Regions from separate parts of the Sphingobacterium sp. BIGb0165 genome, predicted to be linked through region 2. Evidence: riboswitches for the same ligand, from Rfam matches in the RefSeq annotation. Region 2 holds a riboswitch; each other region holds the start of a gene.
The links. Region 2 has a riboswitch for S-adenosylmethionine ahead of M2408_RS15945 (5-oxoprolinase). Riboswitches for the same ligand answer to the same signal wherever they lie in the genome.
Positions count from the first base shown of each region.

Region 1 (8,296 bases), on a different contig from region 2:
GAAGATCTTCGTACAGGAAAACATGGCGGACGTGTATTGACACGTTTTCCTCCTGAGCCAAATGGTTACCTCCACATTGGTCACGCCAAATCCATCTGCTTAAATTTTGGATTAGCACAGCAGTATAACGGCAAGACTAATCTACGTTTTGATGACACCAACCCTGTCACTGAGGATACCGAGTATGTTGAAAGCATCAAGAAAGATATTCAATGGCTAGGGTTCCAGTGGGCGGAAGAATTATATACTTCGGATTATTTTGAAACACTTTACAGCTACGCTGTTGAGCTCATAAAAAAAGGTTTAGCGTACGTGGACGATAGTACAGCGGAAGAAATTGCAGCAGCAAAAGGTACGCCCACAGAACCAGGTGTTCCGACACCTTACCGCGCCCGATCTATAGACGAAAATCTGACCCTATTCGCAGATATGCGAGCTGGGAAATATAAGGATGGCGAGAAAGTGCTTCGTGCAAAAATAGATTTGGCTAGTCCAAATATGCACCTGCGTGATCCTTTGTTATACCGCATCAAACATGCCCACCATCACCGGACAGGCAATCAATGGTGCATCTACCCAATGTATGATTTTGCACATGGTCAATCGGATTCAATTGAGAAAATCACACATTCGATCTGTACTCTTGAATTTATCCCACACCGTCCTCTTTATGATTGGTGTATCGATAAATTGGAAATTTTCCCTTCCAAACAATATGAATTTGCACGCTTAAACATGACATACACGGTCATGAGCAAGCGTAAATTATTGCAATTGGTCAATGATAAATTTGTTGAAAGCTGGGATGACCCACGTATGCCGACAATCTCTGGTTTGAGAAGAAGGGGATATACACCGGCGAGTATTCGTAACTTCTGCGATAAGATAGGTGTTCAAAAACGTGAAAATATGATCGACGTCAGTCTGTTGGAGTTTTGTATCCGGGAGGATCTCAACAAAACTGCTTGGCGTAGAATGGCTGTGCTTGATCCGATCAAATTAGTGATCACAAACTATCCGGATGGTCAAGTGGAAGATTTAGTCGGTGAGAATAACCCCGAAGTTGAAGGCGGTGAAGGCGCTCGGATCATCCCTTTTTCCAAAGAACTTTGGATAGAACGTGAAGATTTTATGGAAGACGCTCCAAAAAAGTTCTTCCGTCTCGGTCCAGGACTTTCCGTTCGTCTAAAACACGCTTATATCGTTACCTGCAACGATTTCATCAAAGATGAAAATGGAAAGGTAACAGAAGTACATTGTACCTACGTACCTAATTCCAAATCAGGTGAAGATACATCCGGATTAAAAGTAAAAGGAACAATCCATTGGATTTCTGTTCCTCATGCTAAGGAAGCTGAAGTAAGATTATACGACAGGTTGTTCAATGATGAAAACCCTGCAGCAGCTGAAAACTTCAAAGATTCTATCAATCCTGAAAGTTTGCATGTGATTGAACGTGCCTATATTGAGCCAGATCTGGCTACTGCAACACCTGGAAAAGGGTATCAATTTATACGTTTAGGCTATTTTACATTAGACACACATTCTACTCCAGAACATCTAGTCTTTAACCGTACAGTTACGTTGAAAGATTCTTGGGGGAAAGAAGTGAAGAAAAATGGATAAATAAACGATTACATAAAAAACAAAAGGTCGGAAACAATTCCGACCTTTTATTTTTTATTCTACACCATACCATTGCTGATACTGTTTTCTAAGCCCCTCCACACGTGCCAACCGCTTAGCATCATTTGCCTCCAATAAGATCTCTCGATAACGATCGACCGAATCAAGTGCTAGCTGCATATCGTTCCATTCAAAGCCCAAATTTTTCTTATCCAATACCAGCTGGTGCAGATATTCCATATTTTGTGAAACATAGTCCAAATTTCGATCGACTACGTTTCCTGCCAGATGTCCCTGTCCGGAACGATATAGGCTATCAACGATATCTACATAATTAATCGCATCCGACATCGCATATACACGATCAGGCAATTGGTCGTATGCTTTCTTGGCCACTTCCCCAGCTTGTTTAACCTGCCCTTTTTCCAACAGCAACCGTGCTGTCTTTCCAAAAATATCCCGCGCATACATACTCGAGAAGCGAAAGGAATCCGTATCTAAATATTTTGCATTCTTGGTATTTCCCCAATTATATTTATGCATGATATTATCATATAAGGCTTCCACGTTGACCAAAGCTGCCATCTCGCCAGCAGACGCCTGCTGTTCACTGGTCGCAGCAACTGGCATCAACCTTGAAGCGAAGCCCTCGTTGACAAGGTATTTGTCCAAGCCCAACTTAATATCACTAGGGAGCATATTCGAAAAATAGATCGGTCGATCCCAATGATTATTTTCAAGGAGGGACAACAAAGTCAGATCCGATCGGGATAAGTGGTCAGCGGGGATTTCCCATTCCATCGTTGAAACGACCGCATTCTGGAAATAAGCGGGCACAGCATTCTTTTTCAAAATCTCAGCTTTGTTAATGGCCAATTTGACCTTCTTAGTCGGAAAATAATTCTCCAGATTTCCCGAATTCAGCTGTACTTTATAATCTGGATCATCGGAAGTGACAAACTGCAATAACTGCTGGATATCCACGGCTTCATTCAACTGTCTATCCACAAAAGGTATATAATCCCGAATACCTTTTTTTGTCTTTTCGGCCGGGATCACAATCGGAAGTCCTGCTGCTTTATAAGTTGCTTTCTTGGCCTGTTGCATATACCAATCTCCTGTTAAATAACTCAGCACAACAATCCGTATATCTGGACGAACTCCTTCTACTTCCTGCAGATACCATAATGGAAAAGTATCGTGATCACCATAGGTAAACAAGATTGCATTTGGTGCACAGGTTTCTAGATAATTACGGGCCACATCCCGGGCTAGGGATTTCTCAGAACGATTATGATCATCCCAATTTTGATGTACCAGAATAATTGGTCCACCCAACAGCGCAAAAGATAATCCTGTAGCCATGGCATAGCGGTTATTGAGAAAACGTTTTAAAAAGCGCATGAGTGCAATTGTACCCAGTCCGATCCAGATCGCAAAAGCATAAAAAGATCCGGCATAAGCATAATCACGTTCACGGGGTTGCAGTGGTGTCTGATTGAGATATACAACAATCGCTACACCCGTAAAAACAAATAGCAAAGTCAACACCAGGGTATAGGGTTTATTATTTTTGTACAACCAGATCGCTCCAGCTATCCCCAATAACAAAGGCAAGAAAAAGTATGTATTTCGACTGGGATCATGTTGCTGTGACTCCGAAAGATCATGTTGCCCGCCAAGTCGCCAATTATCCAGCGTTTTCACCCCAGAGAGCCAATTCCCCTCTGTGTAGGATCCATAGCCTTGCTTGTCATTCTGCCTACCAACAAAATTCCATAAAAAGTAACGTGCATACATTTCTCCCAATTGAAAATTAAAGAAAAACTTAAAGTTATCGGAGAACTGTGGTCTTTCGCCCTCTTTTAACTTGAGATAACTTCTATAGTAGGCTTGATGATTCGCATCCTGGCTATAGATACGTGGAAAAAATGTTTCGCGATCAAATGTATACTTATCAACCTGTGTAAATGCCGTATAATTGGATTCATCTTTCCGATAACTGGTTTTGCTTTGAACGTCCACAGCCTTTGAATCATAGTATGGCCCTTTAACCAAAGGTTCCCGCGTATACTGTTCTCGCCCTAAGTAACCCAAAAATGAAAAGACATTATCCGGCGCATTGTTATTTAAGGATGGATTTGCCTTTCCACGGATCAGCACCATGGTATAGGAACTATAACCAAACAGAATAAAGCAAAATACCAATAAAGCTGTATTTAAAGTATACTTGCGTTTTTTATGGGAATAAAAAAGTCCATATACAATTGAGCCACCGAAAAGCAGACATAACAAAAGAATTCCAGTACCAAATCCTAGTCCAAAAGAATTCACAAACAATAGATCTATTTTGGAAGCAAAACCGATCAACCACTGAATAACGCCCCAAAGGATTGCTGCAAGAACTAATATCCCTAATAAAAATGCCTTTATAATACCTTTAAAATTAATTTCTGAAGTCCTTTTAAAATATACCACCATGGCTATGGCTGGAATAGCCAAAAGATTTAATAGGTGGACTCCGATCGAAAGCCCCATGACGAAAGCGATAAAAATCAGCCAGCGGTCACTTCCGGCCTGATCCGCACGCGCCTCCCATTTAAAAATCGCCCAGAAAACCACCGCAGTACAAAGCGAGGACATCGCATAAACTTCGGATTCTACGGCCGAATACCAGAAGGTATCACTGAAACTAAAGGTCATAGCCCCTACTGCACCCGCTCCAAAGATCTGTAAATAGTAAGAAAAAGCAGATTGCTGCGGCTTCCTTAAAATCTTCTTGGCAATCGCTGTGATTGTCCAAAATAAAAATGTCACAGTCAGACCGCTACAGACTGCCGAACCAATATTCATCCAGTAGGCGACCTGCCCTGTATTACCGAAAGCCAGATTGGAAAAAACATTCTGAATAAGTAGAAATAGTGGGGCGCCAGGTTGATGTGCCACCTCAAGTTTGTACGCGCAGGCGATAAATTCACCACAATCCCACCAGCTCACAGTCTTTTCAACAGTAGCAATGTAGACAAAAGTAGCAACGAGGCCACAGGTCAAACCAAATAGCGAGTTTAATTTATTATACGTCATAAGGACAATTGGTCTATATCTTAGTTCCTTTTAGTACTTCAAATTAAATAGTTATCTCGATTTAAAAATGTTAATTAACACTATTTAACACTACTGTCTAACAAAAAATATTTTTTGAAAGAGACCTCTTCTATAGTGAAAAGAGAAATGCTGATTTTGAAAGCAGGGGTAATGGCATACTTCATCCCAAAAGCTGCATATGGCCATGGAGCAAATGGGGATTCATTTCACAAGTACAAAACAGTATACCGTCTATAGGAGCAATAAAAAAGCGAGGGGAAATCCCTCGCTTCTCTGGTATTTTTTAGGCTAACTTTTCGACAATCTTTTTCGTTGGCCCGGGATTACTCATGGTATAAAAGTGCAATACTGGAGCACCAAATTTAATCAGCTCCTGACATTGTTGCACAAGCCATTCTTCACCTACTTGTCTTACATCAGCATTGGTTTTACATGCTGCAACAGCATCGCTCAATTCCTCAGGAATATCCAAGTGGAAAATTCTCGGCAAAGTAACCAGTTGCTTTTTGGTCGTCAATGGTTTGAGGCCTGGAATGATAGGCACATGGATCCCATTGTCCCGGCATTTGGTCACAAATTCCTTATATTTCTCCACGTTAAAGAACATCTGAGTTACAATAAATTCAGCTCCCATATCCACTTTTTGCTTCAGATATTTAAAATCAGTATTGAAATTAGGGGATTCAAAATGCTTCTCAGGGTATCCTGCGACACCAATACAAAAATCGGTTTTTTCAGATGTGATAATATCTTCATGGAGATACTTTCCTTTATTCATATCCGTTACCTGTTCCAATAGATCCGTTGCAAAAGCATGTCCGCCTTCACTTGGAATAAAATCAGCATCTCCTTTGCGTGCGTCACCTCGTAATACCAATACGTTATCGATACCCAAGAAATTTAAGTCGATCAGGGCATTTTCAGTTTCCTCTTTGGTAAAGCCACCACATATCAGATGGGGCACTGCATCCACTTTATACTTATTCATGATAGCAGCACATATCGCCACTGTTCCTGGTCGTTTGCGATAAGATACACGTTCCAACAGCCCGCTTGCATGTTCCTTATAGATATAATCTTCCCGATGATAAGTTACATCAATAAAGGGTGGTTTAAATTCCATCAGTTCATCCATTGTTTTAAAAATACTTTGGATGCCCTGTCCCTTTGCAGGAGGCAATAGCTCAAAAGAAAACAATGTTTTTCCTTTAGCATTCTGGATATGGTCGATAATCTTCATTAAAAAACTGTTTTAAGTTTGGGTTGGCTTACATCGAAACGCACAAGTCGAGGATATGTCTATCTGCATGTAACTTATCTTTCCCACATGGAGCAGGGTAGAATTTAGCACCTTGAACAATACAGGTTGCTAAGGCTTCACTGGGTCTAGTCCCTCGGCCTTTCTCTATAAGCGTTGCTAATATCGTCTTAAAAAATCAAACAACAAAAACATTTTTTCGAAAAGCTATAAATTATAGTGACAAAGCTGTCTTTTTTCCAGATCTTCCCATACAAATTATTTCAAAGTTGAAAGAGAATTACGTAGATTCTTTAAATAGAATGTGATCAGCAGTAAGCCAGAGACACTATACTTTTCCTTCTCTCCGTATTTAAACCCATCCATTAAATATTTATAGGCAACCAATGCATTCTCCTCATTGTAAAACAGCTCTTTCCATGAGACAGGAACGTCTTCCCATTGTTTCAATACAATGCCATTTTGCGCATAAGTAATTGGAGATTCAATCCCATCTATCTTATAATCACTATGGACGCCAGAATTTGAGATGTGTTGAAAGTATGCTATAGAATAATCTAAAAAGTTTAATGCCCGGGCCTTTACCTCTTGATCATTTTCAGCACTTGTCGGAATATTACGCCAAAGATTGACTACACTATCAAATTTACTAGGCTGCTCGCGAAGTGGTGTTTTGTCTAATTCGAAATTGAGAAACAACCGTTCCGTATTTGGTAAATGGGCTGAATTGAATTGGGAGAAATCACCTTTCAATTGCACGAAATTCTTTTTTACTTGAATTATATCCAAAGAGATGGTTCCCTTTTTATCATCCACCAATTCAATTTTATTCCCTTCAAATCTATATTTGCCATAGAGCAAGATATCACCTATCGCGAGGACAAATTGTCCTTTATCCTGAAGGGAGAGAAAGGAACGATAATGAAGCGGATGATCACAATATGCATCAGGTTCAATATTTAGCGGATCCTTAGCTTTGGCCTCTAGGTAGCCATCATTGGTATAACCGCAAATAACCTGATAATTTCCGATCGGAAATTCTTTGTTCTTCCCAAAGAAAGCACAAGAGGATAAGAATATCGCTGAAATAATTAGTAGTAATAGTTTCAAGATAGATCGTTTATAATGGTCAATATATTGATTATTCAGTACCAATTTAAACAAAATCCATCAGAGTAAGAGATCCCCGACCGTCCCAAAACAAAAATTTTGTCAGATGAAGCAAAATACGATTTAAATCCTCAACTTATTGAATCGAAAAAGGTTTAACTTCCTTTACGAACTTAGACCTTTTTCATTCAAATTTATGGGAATTAAGAACGACGCTCTAAAGTAAATTCCGAGTTGTAATCAGGGGTAATTTACGAGACATCTGTCCACTTTTATTCTTTATAAAGATCGACTAGCCCTTCAGGCAATTCTACTTCAATAATCTCCTCTTCACCATCTATGCCAACGATTAAATCATCGGATAGGGGAAACATCAATTCTTTACCGTTCATATCAACTGTCGCGACGAATTGCTGTGGAAATTCCTGTACATCCGTAATTTCCCCCAGTTCACCATGAGTTTCATCGATCACCAAAAACCCGATTAAATCCGTATATCTAAAATCATCGGGATCCCGTTCTGGCATTTTATCATTGGGTAGATAAACCTTTTTGTGAACAAGCACTTGTGCCTTGTCGATATGATCAACATCTTCAAATGTCACGTAGGCGGTACTATTTTTCTGCAGTTTTATAGCATCGATAAAATAAGGTACAAGCTTTTTGTTGACCTCTAAAAAAACGACCTCTATATCCAAACTCTCATAGTCTTCAAATTCGAAAAACAGTTGTATCTCGCCTTTTAGACCTCGTGTTTTGCTGATATAGCCTATATAAAAACTTTGATCGATAGTCATTTTGTAGTATTGCGTATTGGGATATTAGTATTGAGATTCTTTTCTTTCCAGCTTCCACTGTAAATTCAGCATCTGTTTAATTTTCACTTTTTTGTATAGAGATATGATGGTATAGCCTGCTCCTATTTTAAATTAGAGCAATCAGCATCACATTTTAACATATAAACTATTTTATTAAAAAAGCCGGCTCAAGATTGAGTCGGCTTTCTCGAATACTTTATGAAAGAATTAACCTTCAGTTTCTTCTGATGCAGGAGCTTCAGTCTCTTCTGCAGCAGGTTCTTCTGCTACAGGAGCATTTTTAGCAGCTACAGCAGCAGCTTTTTCTTCTTTTTTCTTCGCTTCAGCAGCTAAAGCAGCTTTCTTAGCATCAGCTTTAGATTGAGCTAAACCATCTTTT
Region 1 covers NZ_JANUEB010000002.1:326,298-334,593, reverse strand. Annotated here, with positions in the region: gene M2408_RS05150 (glutamine--tRNA ligase/YqeY domain fusion protein) at 1-1,626, shown strand, start outside; gene M2408_RS05145 (DUF2723 domain-containing protein) at 1,681-4,710, opposite strand; gene M2408_RS05140 (methylenetetrahydrofolate reductase) at 5,015-5,971, opposite strand; SAM riboswitch class I at 6,043-6,145, opposite strand; gene M2408_RS05135 (hypothetical protein) at 6,248-7,099, opposite strand; gene rimM (ribosome maturation factor RimM) at 7,372-7,896, opposite strand; gene M2408_RS05125 (30S ribosomal protein S16) at 8,125-8,296, opposite strand, start outside.
Region 1: linked by a shared signal. The riboswitch ahead of M2408_RS05140 (methylenetetrahydrofolate reductase) and the one ahead of M2408_RS15945 (5-oxoprolinase) in region 2 are both predicted to bind S-adenosylmethionine.

Region 2 (8,296 bases):
GTACGAGCGTTTTGCTGAAGATCTCGGCACTTTAAAAAAATAACTGTGGCACATCCGAAGCTCCGATTCCAACAGTCTGGACTTCGGATGCGCCAAATTTATAAACCCAATTGAGCAATAAACTCAAAAATCATGATAAAACCTAAACAGTATAAAAGGACTCTTCTGGCCCTGCTACTCAGCGTTGCCAGTGGATTTTCTACCCTACAGGCTAAAGTACAGCTGCCTGCCTTTATTGGCGATAATATGGTACTCCAGCAGAAAGAAAAGGTCAAGATCTGGGGAACCAGTACCGCAGTAGGCAAGGAACTTAGCGTAAACAGCAGCTGGAATAACAAAAACTATCAGGTAGAGGTCGATCAACAGGGGAGATGGGAAGTCTTCTTGGAGACACCGAAATACGGTGGACCCTACCAAATTACAATCAATGATGGGGATCAATTGATCCTAAATAATATTTTGATCGGTGAAGTCTGGTTCTGTTCGGGGCAATCAAATATGGAAATGCCCCTGGCGGGTTGGGGTAAGATCAATAACTTCGAGCAGGAAATCAAAGCAGCCAACTTCCCCAATATTCGCATTTTGCAGATTCCAAAAGCAACGGCCAATCAACCTAGTACAGCAGTTAAGGTGGAGTCTGGTGGATGGAATCCTGTAACGCCACAAAGTATTCCAGAGTTTTCGGCGACGGCCTATTTTTTTGCACGTGAGATCTACGAGAAAACAGGAATCCCCATTGGTTTGATCCATTCTTCCTGGGGCGGAACAATTATTGAAACCTGGATGAGCCGAGAGGCACTTACACCGTTTTCAATCTATACGGCGGCCATCGAAAAAATCCAACGCCCAGATGCACAGGAAGTCTATGCGAAGGATTTGGCAGAATGGAATCGCGTCGCCGAACAGCAGGATCAGGTGAAGACAGCAACGCAGGGCGAGTGGTTTGCGCCACAATTGGATAAAAGTACCTGGTCTACGATTACAATTCCCAGCTTTTTTGACCAAAACCTGTTTCCGGGTATGGACGGTGTCGTTTATTTTGGCAAAGACGTTGCGCTGCCGGCACATTGGCAGGGTAAACCCCTCAAGTTGATTTTGGGAGCGATAGACGATAATGATATCACCTATGTCAATGGCACAAAGGTGGGCGAAACTGTTGGTTACAACCAGATTCGGAAATATACTGTGCCTGCAGCGGCAAACAATGGCGGCCTGTTGCATATTGCCGTTCGGGTATTTGATGGCGCTGGAGACGGAGGAATATATGGCGGTACAGAACAGCCACGACTGGAAGGACCGAATGGGGAGCAGATTTCTCTCGTTGGAGACTGGAAATGCAAAGTAGGTTATGATCTGACTAAGCTGCCCGCAAAGCCTAACGCGATGGAGGGTCCCAATAGACCGACTGTACTCTACAATGCTATGGTTAAACCTTTTGTGGATCTTAAAATAAAAGGAGCTATTTGGTATCAGGGAGAAAGTAATGCAGATTCAAAAGATGCACCTTACGAGCAACTGTTGCCAGCGCTGATTCAGGACTGGCGCCAACAGTGGAACAACGAAAAGATGCCTTTTTATTTTGTGCAATTGGCAAATTATAAGGAGAAGAAGTCGGCACCGCAATCTTCTTCCTGGGCGAGATTACGAGAGGCGCAGCGCCAAACGCTCAAACTGCATTACACAGGTATGGCTGTTATTGCAGATATCGGTGATGCAGTGGATATTCATCCAAAAAATAAACAGGATGTCGGTAGAAGGCTAGGCTGGATTGCAACAGCGCAGCTTTATGGAAAGAAGATCCCTTATTCGGGGCCTGTCCTCGAACATTGGATCACAAAGGGAACAGAGATGCAGCTCAGCTTTAACCCCATGGGCAAAAAACTGGTGCTGAAAGATGCGGATAAACTGAAAGGTAGTTTTACCATTGCTGGCGCAGATCAGGTCTTTTACCCCGCTGAGGTCAAACAGGTGGGAAATAAGCTGATCGTATCTGCCAAAGAAGTGCTGTCGCCGGTGGCAGTGCGTTACGGCTGGGCCGATAACCCGGACCTGACTTTGTATAATGATGCTGGGATCGCCGGATCTCCTTTTCGGACAGATGACTGGACAAAAAACTAAGGTGATATGAATAGATATCCAAAAATAGGTCGTGGAATAGATAGGATACTTTGTGCTATGCTGCTGTTCTTTTTTTCGGGCAAGTTATTTGGGCAGGAGCAGGGGAGCAAACTCTGGTATCAACAGCCGGCAAAACAATGGGAGGAGACCTTGCCCCTAGGTAACGGAAAGATCGGTATGATGCCCGACGGTGGCTTAATAAATGAACATGTTGTACTCAACGATATTACACTATGGTCGGGAAGCCCTCAGGATGCCAATAATTATGAAGCCAGTAGGTACTTGGATAGCATTCGAAACCTGATCAAAAACGGGAAAAATAACCTCGCTCAGGGATTGATTGACCAACATTTTATCTGCAAAGGCCCGGGATCGGGTGGTAAGCAATGGGGCTGTTATCAAGTTCTTGGCAATTTGACGCTTGCATTTGATGGAAAAACAGATATTGCTGCGGTACAAAACTATCGCCGCGAGCTGGATATTGAAAAGGCCCTGGTAAAAACGAGCTATGAGCTCAAAGGCGTAAAATATAACCGGGAATATTGGACAAGCTTTGCAGATGATGTGGGTATTATTCGTCTACAGAGTAGCAAAAAAGGGCAGATAAACCTAGCAATCAAGATCGACCGTCCCGAAAGGGCGACTGCTACGACCAAAGATGGCGAGCTCATTTTGATGGGACAATTGGATAATGGTGTGGACGGTAAAGGTATCCAGTTTAAAACACGTGTCCGGGCGCAAGTTAAAGGTGGAAAACAGCTTGTACAAGGGCAATCTATTGTTATCCAACAGGCTGACGAAGTACTGATTTATGTGGCGACAGATACCGATTTTAAAGGCAAGGATTTTGAGCGTACAACAACCGAAACTTTAACAAAGGCTTTAAAAAAATCCTATGCCAAGCAATATGCCGAACATCTACAAAACTATTCAACAAAGTTCAACCGTTTGTCGCTCAGTCTTGGCCGCTCGAAAGATAATTTACCGACCGACCAACGTTTGCTGGCTTTCGGTAAAGAACCGGATCAGGATCCGGGGCTGGCAGCCTTATTTTATCAGTATGGTCGCTACCTTAGTATTAGCAGTACGCGTTTAGGTCTGCTGCCGCCGAATTTACAAGGGCTATGGGCAAATCAGATTCAGACACCCTGGAATGGGGATTATCACCTGGATATCAATGTGCAAATGAACCATTGGCACCTGGGAGCGGCCAATTTGGGCGAACTCAATGAACCGTTGGTGAGTCTTGTGGAAGGCCTTATGGCCCCGGGAGCAAAGACCGCGAAAGCGTACTATAACGCTCCGGGCTGGGTGGCTCATGTGATCACCAACGTGTGGGGCTATACCGAACCGGGGGAATCCGCTTCTTGGGGCATTGCCAATGCAGGCTCGGGCTGGCTGTGCAATAATCTGTGGGAACATTACCTTTATAGCGAAGATATGGACTATCTGCGACGGATATACCCAATACTCTATGGCGCGGCACAATTTTACGCCAGCGCCTTGACTGAATACCCCGGTAAAGGTTGGCTGTTGACTTCGCCATCGGTATCTCCCGAAAATTCCTTTAAGCTTCCTAATGGCCACCAGGCAAACGTCACGATGGGACCAACGATAGATAATCAGATCGTACGCGAATTATTTGAAAATGTCATCCATGCGGCAGCATTATTAGGCAAACAATCGGATCCTTTTTTAACGAAGGTTTCAGCGCAATTGAAACGCTTAGCACCGGCAGTGCAGCTAGCCAAAGATGGCCGTATCATGGAATGGATCGAAGATTATGAAGAAGTTGATCCGCAGCATCGGCATATCTCGCATTTGTATGGTTTGTATCCAGGCTATCTGATCCGTTATGACGAACATCCAGACTGGCAGCTAGCCGCTAAAAAGAGTCTGAATGTACGGGGAGATGATGGGCCGAGCTGGGCCATAGCCCATAAACTACTGTTTTGGACCAGATTGCATGAAGGCAAGCGTGCCTATAAATTATTTCGGCAGCTGATGACCCCACGTGTCGATACACATATCAATTATGGCGCTGGGGGCGGTGTTTACGCCAATTTGTTAACTGCTGGGCCACCTTTCCAGATTGATGGTAATTTTGGTGGAGCAGCCGGGATCGCTGAGATGCTGGTGCAGTCGCATAAGGACAGTGTGTATCTCCTGCCAGCAATCCCTGAAGCCTGGAAAAAAGAAGGTCAGGTCAGGGGAATGCGCATCAAAGGAAATCATACCATAGACATGGAATGGAAAGATGGTAAAATACTGAATTACCAGATTTATTCATCCAAATCACAACAACTTCAGGTATGTATAGATCATAACTGGGTTGCCTATCATACAAAAGAAAAATAAAAGGATCCCTAGCCTGCAATTTTTGCAGGCCGGGGATCCTTTTGTCTTAAAAATCTCATTGCATACACATGTGTTATACACAATTACATGTAAATATGAAAAACAGAAAAGACAAGACGGTAGTCGGTGCTTCTACGCTGAAAGTGCTATGACTGCTGTCTTAAGATTGCAATGGAATCAATACATTGTGTTCCAAACGTACAGGGACATGCTTCACTGAGGTAAAACCGTCTTCCTTGGAAATGATGTTGGATAGGTCCAGTCCTCTTTTGGAGAAAGTACTGAGCAGCGCTGTCCGAAAGGTCGCTTTGGCCGAGCCCCAACCCTGTCCCAAGATTGTATCGTTATTGAGCTGTATTAGTTCGTCTGTGGAATAGTAGCTGAATTTTTCCAGTAAGTGTTGGTAAAGATTTGTTGTTGTAGCCATACAATTTAAAAATTTAAAGGATTAAACCATAAACTGTATCCAGATCTTGTTGGGAAAAATAACCGTTGTATAACGTTTATTTTGGTCGAAACCCGTATTAATTTACCACCGCGGTGTCTACACTCGGTTGGTATTGCATCATGCAATTCTGAATACTCTACAAATATAGTAGATTATTTTTTAATATTAAAAATATTTTTGTTTTTTTGGTAATTGGGTGTGGATAAGAAGACTAAGGCCGGCAAAAGTGAGTTTGGGTTTTTGGCTGTGGTTTGGTTATGAAGTGGATAGCTTGCCCGATAATTTATCATGTTACTGTAATCTCGTCGAAAATACTTTAAAAAACAGAGATAAGACAATACTTTTGCGGCATGAATAGAATTGCGGAAATTAATGAATACATTGCTGCCGAACGCGAGGTATTATTGCAACACTCCTTGTATCCTAAAATCAAAACGATCAAGAATCTACGTTCTTTTACCGAAGGGCATGTGTACGCTGTATGGGATTTTATGTCTTTATTAAAAGCTTTGCAGATTAAATTGACCTGTACAACTTTGCCTTGGTTTGCAAGTGAGCATCCTTCGACACGCTATCTGATTAACGAAATTGTATTAGCGGAAGAATCCGACGAATATATTGATGGTCGCCGTTTGAGCCATTTTGAAATGTATCTGGACGCAATGAGTGAAATGGGGGCAGACCTGCACCTGGTTAACAAGTTTATCGTGAACGCCAAGAAATCCAAAAGTATTTTTGATGCCATCGCATTGACGACACTGGACAAAAGGATCAAAGATTTTCTGAATTTTACTTTTGAACTGATCGAAGAAGGGGAGGTACATAAAATTGCTGCTGCCTTTACATTTGGTCGTGAGGATCTTATCCCGGGTATGTTTACCTCCATTTTGCAGGAGCTGAAAACCAACTTTCCTGAATCGAGCTTAGATAATTTTATCTACTATTTCCAACGTCATATTGATCTGGACGGTGATGAGCATGGCCCTTTGGCAATGCAGATGATCAGCGACCTGGCCAAAGAGGATGATGAGAAGTGGGAAGAAATGAAAATAGTCAGTAAAGAGGCGCTTCAAAAGCGCATTGAACTCTGGAACGCAATAGAAGATTCCCTATAGGGAATCTTCTATTGTTTGGCTTCTTTGTAAAAAGAATTGATCTGATAATTTTACGGAAAACTATTCCGACAGAGACGTTTTTAGGGCTTGGGTAAAAGCGCTGATAAATTGTGGATCCAATGTGTTGGAAAAGGTATTCATATTCCCTAAGCTAACAATGAGCGCTGGTATTTTTGCTCCCCGTAAGATCGCATGATTATGGCTTTCAACCGGTTTCTGCGTGCTTAATCCTTGATTTTTTAAATTTTGTGTGAGACGGAACGCAAGTTCTCGGCTTTGATCCTGTATCTTGGGTAGTTCAACAGCTTTTGGATACCGTAGGCCGATTGGCTGCTTGGCGTTTGAAGGATCAATGTCAAAATGAATAGAAATTAATGCGTCACCAGTAAAGGCCGTACGGTCTTTAAGCATCATAAATTCGTCTTTCGAATGGGTCAATACAACCTGAAAACCTTCTTTTTCAAGTTCATTTTGAATCATCTTACAAGCCTGTAAAGTGAGATCTTTCTCTTTGAGGCCCTTGCTGTTGGTGGCACCACTATCTTTGCCACCATGTCCCGGATCCAGAACAATGGTCTTTGCGCTATTTTTAACAGCGCTAGTAGTGGAGATCTTTTCTTTCGGAGGATCAATAAAAGAAAAAGAGACAATTAACACGAATATACAAGGAACAAACAGCAGATACTGATAACCTTTCGTGCGTGGTGATAGATTTCGCATCAACCTGTCGATGCGTTCTACCAGTTCATTTTGGTTTTTTAAAATTCTACTTTGCATATAATCTAATTGTTGATTTTGTTGTGTCATATTCAGCAGGAAGCTCGCATAATCAGTCTTTCCATAGCATTTAGCTACCGCTATATCGACCTGAAACTCATGTAGGCGATACAGTTCTTTCCGAACCCAATAAATGGCGGGGTTTATCCAGAAGATGCAGCACATCAGCTCGATGTATAATTTATCCCAGGCATGTCCTTTTAAAATATGCTGTGCCTCGTGAGCAAAGATGAGCTTGCCTTCGGGACTTTCAAGTGCGCTTTTATCCATAACGATATAATGAAAGATCGAACAATTATTGAAGCGATTAAACGGCGGGATTACTTTAATTCCCTGATGCTCCTGAAAATCCATCTTCTTTAAACAGCATACGAGCTTTAAGCTGCGATAAACTAATCGTATCAGAAAGAAAATGGCGATCAATAAGTAAGCATAAGCGAGTATTTTTTTTAACTCTATTCGGTCCCATAGATTGAGCTGTTCTTCGGGTTCGATCAAAAAAGGGGCATTGGAATAACCCAGCTGCTCTGGCGACTGTATTTCCTGATTTGAATTTGTTTTGGAATCGATTAATTTGACATAATCAGTCTTAAATTTAAGAAGAGGAACCAGCGTACAAAAGCTCACCAACGCAATAAGCAAAAGCCGGTTCCAACGAAAAAATGAAAGCTGCCGAAAAGCCAGGACAAAGAGCGAGACTAAAATAAGTAAACTGATATTGGCCTCTATGCTATAGGAAAATAGGTTATTCATCTTCTTTACTTTTATTGATAATTTCCTTGATTTTCTCGATGTCTGTTTCGCTGATTTTTTGTTCCTTGACAATGAATGATACCAGATTTTCGACAGAATCATCAAAATACTTGTTCATGACACGCGAAAAGAAAAACTTTCGGTATTGCATCTTGGAGATCAGCGGATAATATTGGTAAGTCTTTCCATAGGAATTGAAACCCACATACCCTTTTTTCTCTAAAATCCGTACAATGGATGATATGGTATTATAAGGCGTTGTTTGTGTCGGATCCATATATTCAATAATATCTTTGACAAAAGCCTGCTTTAATTTCCATACAGCATGCATAACTTCTTCTTCTTTTTTTGTTAATTCTTCCATAGTTATAAAGCTATAACTTATTTCATAGTTAATCAACTTATTTTTCAGTTTTAAAACTGAAAAATAAGTTGATTAACTGTAATGTATTGGTTATTAGTGGTTTTATTTTTTCAGTAGGTAGTCGGCCACCGCCTGATAAGCGGGTAGGGAGTATCCATCGTTGGCTGAATTAGATGCCAGGGGATGAGAGGCAAATCGGACGATAACCATTTCTGCTTTGGGATCGATATAGACGGTCTGTCCATGGACGCCACGTGCACAGAAGGCTCCATCGGCATTATGGCTTACCCACCACATGTTTTTATAACTCCACTGCTTTAGATTGGTATAACCGGCTTTTGCGAAAGCAGCCTGGCTTCCGCC
Region 2 covers NZ_JANUEB010000006.1:352,324-360,619, reverse strand. Annotated here, with positions in the region: gene M2408_RS15960 (alpha-galactosidase) at 1-35, shown strand, start outside; gene M2408_RS15955 (sialate O-acetylesterase) at 133-2,118, shown strand; gene M2408_RS15950 (glycoside hydrolase family 95 protein) at 2,125-4,476, shown strand; gene M2408_RS15945 (5-oxoprolinase) at 4,637-4,903, opposite strand; SAM-I-IV-variant riboswitch at 4,971-5,064, opposite strand; gene M2408_RS15940 (DUF3050 domain-containing protein) at 5,275-6,039, shown strand; gene M2408_RS15935 (N-acetylmuramoyl-L-alanine amidase) at 6,100-7,569, opposite strand; gene M2408_RS15930 (BlaI/MecI/CopY family transcriptional regulator) at 7,562-7,933, opposite strand; gene M2408_RS15925 (serine hydrolase) at 8,036-8,296, opposite strand, start outside.

Region 3 (8,296 bases), on a different contig from region 2:
GTTACAGGACCAGTCAACATCCCTTTAACCGGACGGTTTGTCAATGATTGAGCGTATGAAGACCAACGTACAGTCATATCTTCTGGACGGTATACATCTCCATAAATAATTGGAGGTTTCACACAACGTGAACCATAGGATTGTACCCAACCATTTTGTGTGAATGCATATCCAGCTAATTGCTCACCGAAGTATTCAACCATGTCATTACGTTCGAACTCACCGTGAACCAATACGTCGATATCCAGTTGCTCTTGAAGACGGATTGTATTTTCTGTTTCTTCAGCAATCGCTTTATCGTACTCTTCTTGTGTGATCGATCCCTTTTTCAAATCAGCTCTCCATTTACGCACATCTTTTGTTTGTGGGAAAGAACCGATTGTTGTTGTAGGGAATGCTGGCAGGTTGAATTTCACTTGTTGTGCCGCTTTACGGTCAGCAAAAACTGATGTACGTTTTGCATCATCATCAGTAATGTTGCTTGTACGTGTTTTAACTTCTGGTTTGTGGATCAACGGAGAAGTACGACGGCTTTCTGCAGCAGCTTTGTTGGCTTCGAAACGTTTTGTTGTTTCTGCATCAACTTCACCTTCTGCTAAGATCGCTAGATCTTTTACCTCTGCTAATTTTTGTTTTGCGAATGCTAACCAGTTTTTAACTTCAGCAGGTAATGATTGCTCATTATGCTCATTATCTAAGTCAAAAGGAACGTGCAATAAAGAGGAAGAAGGAGCAATCCAAACGCGGTCTTTGCCTAATGCATCAACGGCTTGTTTGATTTTAACCAATGATTTTTCGTAATCGTTTTTCCAGATGTTACGGCCTTCAACAATACCTAAAGATAATGTCAATGAAGCTGGAACTTTAGCTAAAACGGTATCCAATTGGTTTTCTCCACGTACTAAATCCAAGTGTAATGCATGGATAGGTAAGTTAACCGCGATATCTTCGTTGTCTTTTAAAGCTTCGAAGTAAGTTGTCGCAATCAATTTGATGTTTTTGGCAGCTGCAGCCAATTTCTCAAACGTAGGTTGGTATAATGCTTTTACTTTTGCATCTAAATCCAAAGCCAAGAAAGGTTCGTCGATCTGAACATATTGTGCTCCAGCTTCTGCCAATTTAGACAAGATTTGCTCATATACAGGAACTAATTTGTCCAATAGGTCGATACGGTCGAAACCAGCTTCTTTTTCTTTACCGATCAAAAGGTAAGTGATTGGGCCAAGTAAAACTGGTTTTGTCTCAATATCCAATGATTTTGCTTCGTTGTATTCATTTAAGAATTTCTCAGAAGTCAATTTGAACTCTTGATCTTTTGTGAATTCAGGAACCATATAGTGGTAGTTGGTATCCAACCACTTGGTCATTTCCATTGCAGTCACATCGATTCCCTCTTGTTGGAAACCGCGCGCCATTGCAAAATATAAGTCTAAGCTGTAGTTGTTGTCTACTTTATTCAACAAAGAATGGTAACGAGCAGGAATTGCACCAACAGTAAGGGTTAAATCCAATACTTGATCGTAAAAAGAGAAGTCGTTGGAAGGGATCAAATCTATTCCAGCATCTTTTTGTGTTTTCCAATTGCCTTCACGAATTTTTTTTGCTGTGTCCAATAATTCCTCAACAGAAGATTTTTTAGCCCAATAGGCCTCATTGGCTTTTTTCAATTCGCGGAACGCGCCCACACGAGGGTAACCTAAATTGTTAGTCAATAACATAATAATGTTTTTAATATTTCTTTTCAACTATATTTCTTGCTAGAGAGAGAAGGACACACTAGAATTCGGTGACTTCGGCTTATCATTCCCATATCAAGTAGGGTAGAATTTAGCACCTTGTCAAGGGACAGGTTGCTAAGGCTTCATCGGGTCTATTCCCTCTGCCTTTCTCTATAAGCGATGCTAAGTTAGAACATTTCTTTTTGATATGCAAATTTTTTATAAAAGTGCATCTATTTTTTATATTCTACTAAGGATAGAAATGTTTTATTTCTTTCTTTTCATTGGAAAAGAGGGTGAAATCACGCATTGGTATCTCACCCTCTATGCCTTTAACTCACCAGGAGTTTGTAACCTTTACCATGGACATTGACGATTTCAACCTTGCTGTCTTCTCTTAGGTATTTACGAAGTTTGCTCAGGAATACGTCCATACTTCTACCTGTGAAGTAATTGTCGTCATGCCATATTTTTAATAAAGCTTCTTCCCGGGTCAATACATCATTCTTTTTTAAACAAAGTAGGCGAAGCAATTCAGCCTCTTTGGTCGATAGTTTTTGCATTTGACCCTTGTAGGAAATCTGCTGACTCGTATAATCGAAAAAGTAATCTCCAATTTCAAACTTATCTGCAACTACTTCGTCCTCTTTATCTCTGACACTTCGTTTCAATAAAGCATTTATCCGAAGAAGTAATTCCTCAACACGGAAAGGTTTTGTGATATAATCATCTCCACCCAATTCAAACGCTTCTGTCTTGTCCTCCATCATGCCTTTTGCAGTGGCGAAGATAATCGGTACGGTGCTATTTGTTTTTCTGATCTCACGGCCCACGGTAAAACCGTCTTTTTTTGGCATCATGACATCGAAAATGCATAAATCATAATCATTTTTTTTGAACTGGGAAACGGCTTCGTCTCCATCAATACAGAGCGTAACGTCAAATTTTCCCTTTAATTCGAGATAGTCCTTTAAAAGATCCCCCAAATTGGGATCATCCTCTGCTAATAATATCTTTTGCATAATGAATCTATTAATTTTCACTAATGTTCCCTGAATATACAAAAAAGGAACGTGTTATTTTTTTACGGGCAAAATTACTTCAAAGGTTGTGCCCTTATCTTTCTCACTTTTTACGGTGATTCTTCCATTGAGTCTTCTCAAAATATCCTGAACATAGCTTAAGCCCAGACCAAAACCTTTAACGTTGTGGACATTCCCTGTGGGGATACGATAAAATTGATCGAATATCTTTTGAAGGTGATCCCTACTCATGCCGATTCCGTTGTCTGCGATGGTGATAACAATGTTGTCGCCAATATTTTTAGAACTGATATTTACATGTAGATCTCCTTTACTGTACTTAATTGCATTGTCCATTAGATTGTAAAATACATTGGAGAAATGCAGTTCATCCCCGACAACAATATCTTTTGTTGCCGCGAGGTCGACACTGAATTTTCCGCCGATATTCTGCATCCGGAGCTGCATACTGTCTGTGACAGCGGCTACGAGGTCATTGATATGTACATCTTCGCGGTCGAGTTTCAGTGTTTCTTTCTCCAGTTTTGCTAAGTCTAATACACGTTCAATATGATTCCCGAGACGAACGTTCTCATCGTAGATGATATTGGCCAATTTCTGCACTCGTTTGTGGTCTGCATTGATGTCAGGATCCTTGAGTGATTCACTGGCGATCATGATCGTGGCCACAGGAGTTTTAAACTCATGGGTCATATTATTAATGAAGTCAGTTTTCATCTCAGATACCTTCTTTTGTCTAAAGATAATGATGAGTGTATAAGCAAAACATCCGACCAATAGAAACAAAAGTGTGAGCATAGGAAGTAGCAAGTAGCTCATATTATCTGCTATGATCGCCTTTTTGTTTGGGAAGTATATGGTCAGCTTCCCTGGGGCAGCACCAACATCGCCTTTAAATAGCGCTGTAGAATACTTTGTGGTATTTATGGGATTATTTAGTTCGGCCTCATTGAGAATATTATTTAGCAAAATATTGCTGGTGCTCCATATCTCGATATTAAACGGTGCTTTGATGTCGCGATGGATCAATTCTTCTTTTAGGAGTTCCTGAACAATAATAATATTCAACCGATCCTTAAGCGGTCTTTTTGCCAACTCCATTCCGATAGCGACGTCTTCGATGTAATCAGCCTTTTTACCACCAAGCATGGCGACAGAGTCGTAAACATTGAAGCCATAGCCTGCATTTTTTTTCGACAGTTTATTTAATTTGGTTTCTAGCTCAAAAATTCTTTTCGATAGTTTTGGGTTAGATCTCGGGGGAAGAGCGATAATACTTTTTGCCAGCAACCTTTTGAAATCATCGATATGAACAACCAGAAACCGAGTACTGTCGTCTTTCCCTTCTACACGTGGAATCGTTTTTGTTGCAGAAACAAGAATATCTTCTTGGTAATATAGTCCACTTGTCGGGGTTTTAACGATGTTAATTTCAACGAGATCTTGGTATTGAGTTCGTTTGACATAGGTTTCGTAAAACCAGTTTTCGATATTAATAATATTTGGATAGGTTGCTTTTAATCTATCTTCTTCTAATTTATATTTTTGATATATATGGTCCAATTTGCCTCTCAGATCCTCAATCTGAGTTTGCAGTTGGAGCTGTTCGGTCAACTGTTGTTGTTTCGCCTGTTCCTGTTTGGATTTTTCGATATTGCGCTCCTGTTGTACTTTCGCGAAATCGACAACTTCGCGTCGTTCGAGTTTGCCGGCTACAGCCGTAAGTGCGGCATTGACGGACTCGTCAAAGAGCTGTGATTTTTGACGGTAGGAATCTCGTAGAAAATAGAATTGCATAGCCAATACCCCGATTAGTGCCAAAGACATTAGTCCAATGATTAATACAATACTATTTTTCTTCATGAAATTATGTTTTGCAAATATTATATATTCAATAGCATCATGGGCGCATTGCAGCCTGTGATGCTGAGCCATTCCCACATTCCATCTGTTGCTTTACTTGAATTGTTACAAATATAAAGATGCTAACTTGTTTTGGAGTTGTTTTAACAATGTTTAACAGCAATTGCTTTAAATCTTGGTTATGTTGTTGTAAATTAGAAGTTAAAATAGATTATGTTATGAAAACTTATGTATTATCATTGGCATTGTCTTTTACAGTGGGGATTGCTTTTGGCCAGATCAAACTAAAAGAGCATCGCCCGTTACTGCAGGATAAACAATCCAAGATGCCAGTCCTTGGATTAGATACCACATCAGCTAAGTATAAAATGCCTATTAAGAAGTCTAAAAATTTGGATAGTTTGGCGCCGATGCCGGGAACAGAAAAATCGCCCAAGCGAAGGAAATCACAACAGGATTCATTGCGGTTTAGGCTATTGGAAGATAGTTTGAAAGTGAAAGATTTCAAATTAAAGATAGACACCCTATATCCCAAGAAATAAAAAAGAAAGGCATTCTCATCATGAGAATGCCTTTCTTTTTTATGATCCTATTTCTTACAACTGAGAAACACGGATTGTATTTGTTTTACCTTTTTCAATTAACGGAGTTGATGCCGTATTGATGATAATTGATCCCGGTTTAACATAGTTGTTTTTTACAATAAATCTATTGACATCATGGATAGAACCATCTGTGCTCTCAAATTTGTCGTAGATAAATGTTTTCACACCCCAAAGCAAACTCAATTGTTTCAATAGTTTTTCTGTTCCGGTAAATACTAAGATGTCTACGTTTGGTCTGTAGCTTGTAATTTCAAATGCTGTTGCTCCGGAAGAAGTCAAGACAGCGATTGCTGAAGCATTTGTTTTTTGAGCAAGATAAACTGAAGAAGCGCAAATCGCGTCTGGAATAAGTGTTCCGTCGTGGATTTCACTAACTTTCTCATTATAATAAGGATAAGAAGTTTGTTCCACGTGGATAATAATCTTACTCATTGTTTCGATTACAATCTCAGGGAATTCACCCACAGAAGTCTCGCCGCTTAACATCACTGCATCTGCACCATCCAATACTGAATTGGCAACATCGTTTACTTCAGCACGAGTAGGGCGAGGTGTCGTAATCATGCTCTCTAGCATTTGCGTAGCAATAATTACGGGTTTTGAAAGGTCTCTACATTTTTGGACAATGATCTTCTGAAGTCCTGGCACCTCTTCCATTGGAAGTTCAACACCCAAATCACCACGAGCAACCATGACAGCATCGGTAGCTTCGATGATTGCATCGATGTTTTCGATTGCTTCAGGTTTTTCTACTTTCGCGATTACGCGTGCGTGGCTTCCTTTTGCAGCAATGATTTCTTTACATTGTGCAATATCTTCTGCCGAACGAACGAATGACATCGCGATCCAATCAGCTCCGTGATCCAATGCAAAGTTTAAGTTATCTAAATCTTCTTCAGTCAATGAAGGGATAGATACTTTGGTGTTTGGTAAGTTTACGCCTTTACGTGAAGTAAGGACACCACCATGCACCACTTCACAAGTAACCGTGTCTTTATGGTTGGTCTCTAAAACACGAAGTTGAAGTTTTCCGTCATCAAGTAATATGATTTCGTTGGCTTCAACATCGTTTGGAAAGTTTTCGTATGTAATGTAGATTCTGTTTTCATCTCCAATGAGTTCGTGTGTGGTAATTTCAACTTTTGAACCATTTACGAGAACAGCACCACCCTCTTTCATTTTTCCGATCCGAATCTTTGGACCTTGTAAGTCAGCTAAGATGGCAACATTGAATCCGGTTTCATTATTTATTGCATTTATAGTTTCGATTACCTTAAGGTGATCTGCCTGGCTGCCATGAGAGAAATTCAACCGACACACATCAACCCCTTTGGCAATCATGTTGGTCAAAACTTGTTTGTCTGCCGAAGCAGGGCCTAATGTTGCGACAATTTTAGTCCTTTTTTGAACTTTTTCCATCTGTTATTTTGTATTTTTAATGTTCTTCATTTATGACAACAAACGGCAAGCCGTATTGTTGTCTTTTGTCAAAACTAAATCGAATTAATTTAGATTTACAGTTAGGTGTATTTGCTACACTAACCTACAGTCTGCTAAAATATGAGATTTTCTTTAGATTTCAATATTTTTGGTGATATTTCTTTTGCAATGACCACTTCCGGTAATTTGCTGATCCTTTTGATTATATGTTCAACATCGTCTTCGCAGATGTAATTTTTGATGATGACAAAGAAATCAAAATGTGGGTTTTCGGGAATTAAAAAGGTTCCCTCAATACTTTTATTGTTAATAAGAAAATAATCTGTGTCGGAATCCGGACTGAGATAATGAAAAGCAGTGAAGTGATAGCTTATTTTTTTCTTTAAGTCAAGGATGATATGATATTCAAGCTCTTCTTCTGATTTGTTTTTCGGGCGGCCGTCATGGTCGTATTTGCTCTCCTTGCCTCTGGAAAAATCCAGGTTTGTCACTTTGTTGATAAAATGGCAGAGGCGGTAATCTTTAAGCGGGCAGGTGATGGCGAGTAGGGTGAAATCTAACTCTTCATCCATATCCATGTCTAACCTTGCTACTAACTTATTGACCACTTTTTTTCTAAAATATATGTCCTTATGCTAACGAAGGTACTAATAATTTTAAGGTGGGAATATACTTTTTGTGTAAAATTTGAGTTAATTAGCTGAGCGTTTGGAATACAAAATAATTTTTGTTATACTTGAACTAAGTTAATATAGAGTGGGTTAGCTAGTATAAGACGCGAATAAGTTCGGTCGCCTAACATGGTGACTTTCATCTAAATATCAATTTAGGTTTGAATTTTGATGAAATTTATTTTTCTTTGCACAGATTTATTAAACAATTAAACTATAAAATCATGTCAGATATCGCTTCAAGAGTAAAAGCAATTATCGTTGAAAAATTAGGTGTAGACGAAAACGAAGTAACACCAGAAGCTTCATTCACTAATGATTTAGGTGCTGATTCACTTGACACTGTTGAGTTGATCATGGAGTTTGAAAAAGAATTCAACGTTGCTATTCCTGATGATCAAGCAGAGACTATTGGTACTGTTGGTCAAGCAATCGCTTATTTAGAAAAAAACGTTAACTAACTAATTTAATTAGGCTAATCGTAATAAATGGAGCTTAAAAGAGTAGTAGTAACAGGATTAGGCGCCCTTACACCAATTGGTAATACCGTCTCAGAATACTGGGAGGCGTTAATAAATGGTGTAAGCGGAGCTGCTCCTATTACGCATTTTGATGCGTCAAAATTCAAAACTCAGTTTGCGTGTGAGGTAAAGGGGTTTGATCCACATGATTTCATGGATCGTAAGGAAGCTCGTAAAGTCGATCCTTTTGTACAGTATGCAATTGCGTCTACTGATGAGGCAATTAAAGATGCTGGCTTAGATTTTGAAAAATTAGATACAAATCGTATCGGAGTAATATGGGGCTCAGGAATTGGAGGTCTGACAACTTTTACAGAAGAAGTTGCCAACTTTGCAAAGGGAGATGGAACACCGCGTTTCAATCCTTTCTTTATTCCGAAGATGCTCGTTGATATTGCTCCAGGACATATTTCAATGCGTCATGGCCTTCGCGGT
Region 3 covers NZ_JANUEB010000010.1:215,528-223,823, forward strand. Annotated here, with positions in the region: gene metE (5-methyltetrahydropteroyltriglutamate--homocysteine S-methyltransferase) at 1-1,718, opposite strand, end outside; SAM riboswitch class I at 1,795-1,898, opposite strand; gene M2408_RS22460 (response regulator transcription factor) at 2,051-2,740, opposite strand; gene M2408_RS22465 (ATP-binding protein) at 2,795-4,624, opposite strand; gene M2408_RS22470 (hypothetical protein) at 4,843-5,166, shown strand; gene pyk (pyruvate kinase) at 5,221-6,648, opposite strand; gene M2408_RS22480 (IPExxxVDY family protein) at 6,783-7,277, opposite strand; gene M2408_RS22485 (acyl carrier protein) at 7,565-7,801, shown strand; gene fabF (beta-ketoacyl-ACP synthase II) at 7,829-8,296, shown strand, end outside.
Region 3: linked by a shared signal. The riboswitch ahead of metE (5-methyltetrahydropteroyltriglutamate--homocysteine S-methyltransferase) and the one ahead of M2408_RS15945 (5-oxoprolinase) in region 2 are both predicted to bind S-adenosylmethionine.